DNA from 2 places in the Gordonia sp. NPDC003376 genome. Region 2 is predicted to be linked to the other one. Evidence: predicted binding sites of a transcription regulator. Region 2 holds the regulator's gene; the other holds the start of a gene.
What was found. The regulator HspR, encoded in region 2, represses chaperone genes until heat shock. The targets are predictions, from matches to a motif close to ANNTGAGTNNNNNNNACTCANNT.
Positions count from the first base shown of each region.

Region 1 (3,416 bases), on a different contig from region 2:
GTCGGCCAGTTCCTGACACAGCTTCTCCAGACGCTGCTTGCTCGCCTCGTCGTGCTCCTTCTCCAGCGCGACCTCCTCGACCTCGAGCCGGCGGACGATGCGCTCGACCTCGTCGATCTCGACGGGGCGCGAGTCGATCTCCATCCGCAGGCGCGACGCGGCCTCGTCGACCAGGTCGATGGCCTTGTCGGGCAGGAAGCGCGAGGTGATGTAGCGATCGGAAAGTGTTGCGGCGGCGACCAGTGCGGAGTCGGTGATGCGCACGCCGTGGTGCACCTCGTACCGTTCCTTCAGCCCGCGCAGGATGCCGATGGCGTCCTCGACGCTGGGCTCTCCGACGTACACCTGCTGGAAGCGACGCTCGAGTGCGGCGTCCTTCTCGATGTACTGCCGGTACTCCTCCAGCGTGGTGGCACCGACCAGCCGCAGCTCACCGCGGGCGAGCATCGGCTTGATCATGTTGCCGGCGTCCATCGCGGAATCGCCGGTGGCACCGGCGCCGACGATGGTGTGCAGCTCGTCGATGAAGGTGATGACCTGTCCGGCCGATCCCTTGATCTCGTCGAGGACAGCCTTCAGGCGCTCCTCGAACTCACCGCGGTACTTCGCACCGGCCACCATCGAACCGAGGTCCAGGGAGATGACGGTCTTGCCGCGCAACGATTCCGGGACGTCGCCTTCGATGATGCGCTGGGCCAGTCCCTCGACGATCGCGGTCTTGCCGACGCCGGGTTCACCGATCAGGACCGGGTTGTTCTTGGTCCGTCGGCTCAACACCTGCACCACGCGGCGGATCTCGGCGTCACGGCCGATCACCGGGTCGAGCTTGCCCTCGCGGGCGGCCTTGGTGAGGTCGGTCGAGTACTTCTCGAGTGCCTGGTAGGTCGATTCGGGGTCCTCGGAGGTCACCCGAGCACTGCCGCGCACGGCGACGAATGCCTCCCGCAGGGCCTGCGGCGTGGCTCCGACGTTGTGTAGCAGCTTGGCGACGTCGGAGTCGCCGGTGGCCAGGCCGACGACGAGGTGCTCGGTGGAGACGTACTCGTCGTTCAGTTCGGTGGCCAGTTGCTGGGCGGTCGTGACGGCCGCGATGGCCTCACGGGAGAGCTGGGGCTGGGCGCTCGAGCTGGACACCGTCGGCGCACGATCGACCATCGCCTGGGCCTGCGTGCGAACCGAGGCGGGATCGACCCCCACTGCCTTGAGGAGCGGTGCGGCGATGCCGTCGGACTGATCGAGCAGGGCGACCAGGATATGGGCGGGACGTACGTCGGGGTTGCCAGCAGCGGCCGCCGCCTGCACCGCAGCACTCAGCGCCTGCTGGGTCTTGGTGGTGGGGGTGAAGCTGTCCACTTCTGCACCTTTCTCTACGTTCTTAAGTCTCTAACGCTCAAGTATGGCGTTTCGAAGAGTCCAACGCGAGCAAGGTTGAGCGTATTTCGCTCAAGTTCGATATTCTTGGTGATCTGAATCACACTAGCGTCGCCCACCGACACCGCCACCCTGACGAGCCGCTCCCCAACGCCGATAGAGCCGACAAGAAGCGCAGCGGACGAGACGCTGCCCTTCGCTGATCGAGCCGACGAGCAGCGAAGCCGACGAGCCGCTCCCGAACGCCGATTGAGCCGACGACCAGCGCAGCCGACGACACGCCGCCCTTCGCTGATCGAGCCGACGAGCAGCGCTTCGGCGAGCCGCTCCCCAACGGTGATTGAGCCGACAAGGAGCGCAGCGACGAGTCGTGTCGAAATCTCCGCCGGCCGAGCTCACACACGCACCACCACAACCATGGGACCTCCCGGCACACCCGGGCAACCCCCAGAGTTCACCATCCGCTTCCTGGCCAACTCCCAGATTCGTGAGTACGCTCATTAATGAGTCTGCTCATTATCGTTTGATCGGAGTAGCGAGATGGCGAGTCCTCGCAGGGGAGAGCCCGGCCCACGCGAGGCGCCGTCGGTGAGCGCTCGCCGTCCTGTCGACCCGTCGCAGCAAAGGAGCACAGATGTACTACAGCAGCGGAAACTACGAGGCCTTCGCCCGCCCACTCAAGCCCCAAGGCGTGGAGAACAAGAGCGCGTGGTTCGTCGGTGCAGGACTGACATCGATGGCGTCGGCCGTCTTCATGATCCGCGACGGCCAGCTACCCGGCAACAAGATCACCATCCTCGAACGCCTCGACCTCCCCGGCGGCGCACTCGACGGTATCCGTAAGCCCGACAAGGGATTCGTCATCCGCGGTGGCCGTGAGATGGAAGACCACATGGAGTGTCTGTGGGATCTGTTCCGCACCATCCCCTCACTCGAGGTCGACGGATCGGTGCTCGACGAGTTCTACTGGCTCAACAAGGCCGACCCCAACTACTCGCTGTGCCGCGTTACCGAGAACCAGGGCCAGGATGCCAAGACCAACAACGAGTTCGGTCTCGGTGACACCGCCCAGAAAGAGATGGTCAAGGTCTTCCTCGCCTCCCGGGAGGAGATGGAGGACAAGCGGATCGACGAGGTCTTCGGCGCAGAGTTCCTCCAGAGCAACTTCTGGTTGTACTGGCGCACCATGTTCGCCTTCGAGGAGTGGCACTCCGCGCTCGAGATGAAGCTCTACCTCCACCGGTTCGTCCATCACATCGGAGGCCTTCCGGATCTGTCGGCCCTGAAGTTCACGAAGTACAACCAGTACGAGTCGCTGGTCCTGCCGATGTACCGGTGGTTGCTCGACCAGGGCGTCACCTTCGACTTCTCCACCGAGGTCACCGACATCGACTTCGCGATCGACGGAGGCCGTAAACAGGCCACCCGCATCCACTGGATCTCCGACGGCGTCGAGGGCGGCGTCGACCTCGGACCCGACGACCTGGTGCTCACCACCATCGGTTCGCTCACCGAGAACTCCGTCGACGGCGACCACCACCACCCGGCATCCCTCGACGAAGGTCCCGCCCCCGCCTGGGATCTCTGGCGTCGCATCGCTGCCAAGGATCCGTCCTTCGGCCGCCCCGACGTCTTCGCCGGCGACATCCCGAAGACCAAGTGGGAGTCGGCAACCGTCACCACTATCGGCCCGGAGATCCCCCGCTACATCGAGAAGATCGCCCAGCGAGATCCCTTCGCGGGCAAGGTCGTCACCGGCGGCATCGTCACCGCCAAGGATTCGTCGTGGCTGTTGAGCTGGACGGTGAACCGCCAGCCCCACTTCAAGCAGCAGTCGCCGGACGAGATCGTCGTCTGGGTCTATGGCCTGTTCGTGGACACCCCCGGAGACTTCGTCAAGAAGCCGATGCAGGAGTGCACCGGCGAGGAGATCACCCAGGAATGGCTCTACCACATGGGCGTTCCCGTCGAGGACATCCCTGATCTCGCGGCGACCAAGGCCAAGACGGTGCCGGTGATGATGCCGTATGTCACCTCGTTCTTCA
Region 1 covers NZ_JBSFRM010000016.1:114,931-118,346, forward strand. The annotation lists gene clpB (ATP-dependent chaperone ClpB) at 1-1,353, opposite strand, end outside; gene ACWDUA_RS16790 (oleate hydratase) at 2,006-3,416, shown strand, end outside.
Region 1: clpB (ATP-dependent chaperone ClpB) is a predicted target of HspR. The motif match lies at 1,427-1,449, and genes of this name have one in related genera.

Region 2 (3,416 bases):
CCGTGAGCACGGCGATCTCGAGACCGGACCGCTGCGTGTGGTCGCCGACAAACTGGCCGGCACCCTCGACTCCGAGGGTCTGGTCAAGTTCGGTGAGCCGGGCGACGAGTTCGATCCGGAACTGCACGAGGCCGTCCAGCACGACGGCAGCGGCGCCGAGCCGGTCATCGGCTCGGTCTACCGCAGCGGATACCGATTGGCGGACAAGGTGATCCGGACCGCCATGGTGACCGTCACCGATCCGGTCCCGGCCGCCGGTGACGCCGCAAGCAGTGGTGCATAATCACCTGCACACCCTTTCGGTGGTGCGCTGACGCCGTCCCCGGCGCGCGCACCACCGAAGCCGGTGCAGCAGAAGACCGGTACAACTGCAGACACGACTTCATCCAGACACGTTCATATCGAAGGAGGTGACGTCTGGTGGCTCCGCAACGAGAATGGCTCGAGCGGGATTTCTACAAGGATCTGGGCGTTGCTTCTGACGCTTCGTCTGAAGAGATCAAGAAGGCTTACCGCAAGCTCGCCCGCGAGCTGCACCCGGATGCCAATCCCGGGGACACGAAAGCCGAAGAACGATTCAAGCGGGTGTCCGAAGCGCACAGCGTGCTCTCCGATGCCGACAAGCGCAAGGAGTACGACGAGACCCGCGCGATGTTCGCCGGCGGCCGGTTCCGCGGCGGCGGCAACGGTTTCCCCGGGGGATTCCCCGGTGGTGGCGGCGGAACCCGGTACTCCACCGACGGTGGTGCCGACTTCAACATCGGCGACCTCTTCGGCGGCGGTGGCGGCGCAGAGTCCGCAGGCGGTTTCGGTGACCTGTTCGAGGGGCTGTTCAACCGCGGCGGGACAAGCGGTGGGCGGGGTACGTCCACGGCGACCCGCCCACGGCGCGGCAACGACCTCGAGACCGAGACCACGCTGACCTTCGCCGACGCCGCATTGGGTACGACCGTCCCACTGCGGGTGACCAGTCCGGCCCCCTGCACCACCTGCCACGGCAGCGGTGCCAAGCCGGGCACCAGCCCCCGGGTCTGCCCCCACTGCAACGGCTCCGGCTTCGTCAGCCGCAACCAGGGCGCATTCGGGTTCAGCGAACCGTGCCAGGACTGCCAGGGCACCGGCTCGCGGATCGACGATCCGTGCACCGACTGCGACGGCAGCGGCGTCAAGGTCCGCGCCCGCACCATCAACGTCCGCATCCCGGCCGGTGTCGAGGACGGGCAGCGTATCCGTCTGGCCGGCCAAGGTGAGGCCGGACGCCGCGGTGCGCCGTCTGGCGACCTGTACGTCGTCGTCCACGTCACCCCCGACCGGGTGTTCACCCGCAGCGGCCACGATTTGCGTGTCCAACTGCCGGTGTCGATCTCCGAGCTGGTGCTCGGGGCGACCGTGTCGGTGCCGACGCTCGACGGCTCGGTGGGTGTCAAGATCCCGCCCAACACCACCGACGGCCGGACCCTCCGGGTCCGCGGACGCGGTGTGCCCAAGCGGGCCGGCGGTGCCGGTGACCTGCTGGTGACCGTCAAGGTGGAGGTCCCCCGCAAGCTCGACGACGCCGCGGTGGACGCCATGAAGGCCTACGCCGAGGCCGAGCGGGCGGCCGGATTCGATCCACGGGCGGGCTGGGGGCGATGAACCATGGCCGCAGCACGCAAGAATCCGAATGACCCCAACGCCACCTTCATGATCTCGGTGGCGGCCGAACTGGCCGGCATGCATGCGCAGACCCTGCGCACGTATGACCGGCTGGGTCTGGTCACCCCGCAGCGCACCAGCGGCGGCGGGCGACGCTACTCGTCGCGCGATGTCGAGGTGCTGCGCGAGATCCAGCGCCTCTCCCAGGAGGAGGGCGTCAACCTCGCCGGCATCAAACGGATCATCGATCTGACCAATCAGGTCGACGCCCTGCAGCAGCGGATCCGCGAACTGCAGGGGGAGGTCGAGGCGCATCGGTCGCGACGCGGGGGCGAGCTGGTCCCTGTGCCGCGGACCAATGCGCTGGTGGTGTGGCAACCACGCCGCCGACGCGGGACGGAGTGAGGCCGGACCGACCGCACGGTCGTCGGCCACACGCCGGCCCGGCCCGGACAACCACAAGCACGTTCACAGCAGATCCGATCCTCAGGTGGCCTGTCGCCACCTGAGGATCTCGCGTTAACCTGTGGCGTTGACGAGAGGTCGTGGGAGATCGCGGCCGGGAGAGGAGATGACGGGTGAGCCAGCCTGCGGAGTTCTCCGTCGCCGAACCCGCCGTACTCGGTGTGTCGGTGCTCGGCGAGGAGATCGCGATGGTGGTGCGTGACGCCACCGGCGACATCGTGGCCAGCAATCTCGTCGAACTCACCGATGCCTCCCCGACGTCGGCGGCCGCGGCCTTCGCCGACCTGGTCGAATCGGCGCCGTTCCGGGTCGACGACATCGTGATCGCCTGTGCCCGCGACGACGTCCGCGCCCACCTCGAATCGGTGCTGCACGGGCCGTCGGCACCCGCCTGGGCGGCTTCGGTGGGCTTTGTCGACCTGCCGTCGGTGCTCGCGCAGGCCGCGCGCCGCGAAGCCGACGGAGTGGTGGTGGCCGTGGCCCTCGACGGCGCCGGATCGGTGGCCGCGGGCCGGACCATCGCCCTGGTCGACGCGTCCCACGGAACCGCGGTGGAAGCACTGGAAGTTCCTGTTTCACAACAGATTCCGGTGACCCATCCGGAGGGATTGCGGCCGCTCGCGGACTACCTCGCCGCGTCGTCGGTGCCCCGCGTGGTGTGCGTCGGCTCCGGTGCCGACACCCCCGGTGTGATCGGTGCGATCGAATCCACGGGGGTGCGTGCCACGGTGGTCCCGGCCCCGGTGTTCGCCCTGGCGCAGGGGACCACCCAACTCCTCGCGACCACCACCCACCGGATCGCACCGATGGCCGGGGTGGTTCCCGTCCCGGTGGCCCCGGTGAGCGCGGTGGCCGCGGCCGCCGCGTCGCGCGGTGCGATGCCCCCGCCACCTGCCGACCCCGCGCTCCTGGCCACCGCACCGACCCCCGGGTCTGCGCGCGGGAGCACCGGCTTCGGCCTGCGGTGGTGGGCGATCGGTGGGGCGGCCGGAGTCGCCGCCCTCGTGTGCCTGACCGTCCTGGTGGCGCTGTTCACCGGCGACGACGGGACCAGTCCGGCCGCCACCACCTCCACGGTGACGGCGCCGGGCACGACGGAGCAGGTCACCGTCACCCGCACCGAGGCCGGTGACGCCGCGACGGTCACCGACGAGCAGACCGTCACCCGTACCGTCACCGCCACGCCGCAGACCCGGACCACCGAGCGCACCGTCACCGAGACCGTCACCCAGACCGCCGACGCCACCGTCACCGCCACCGAGTCGGAGACCGTCACCGAGACGGTGACCGTGACCGAGTCGCCGCAGGGGCAGGGT
Region 2 covers NZ_JBSFRM010000006.1:137,257-140,672, forward strand. The annotation lists gene grpE (nucleotide exchange factor GrpE) at 1-283, shown strand, start outside; gene dnaJ (molecular chaperone DnaJ) at 421-1,635, shown strand; gene ACWDUA_RS08950 (heat shock protein transcriptional repressor HspR) at 1,639-2,040, shown strand; gene ACWDUA_RS08955 (hypothetical protein) at 2,214-3,416, shown strand, end outside.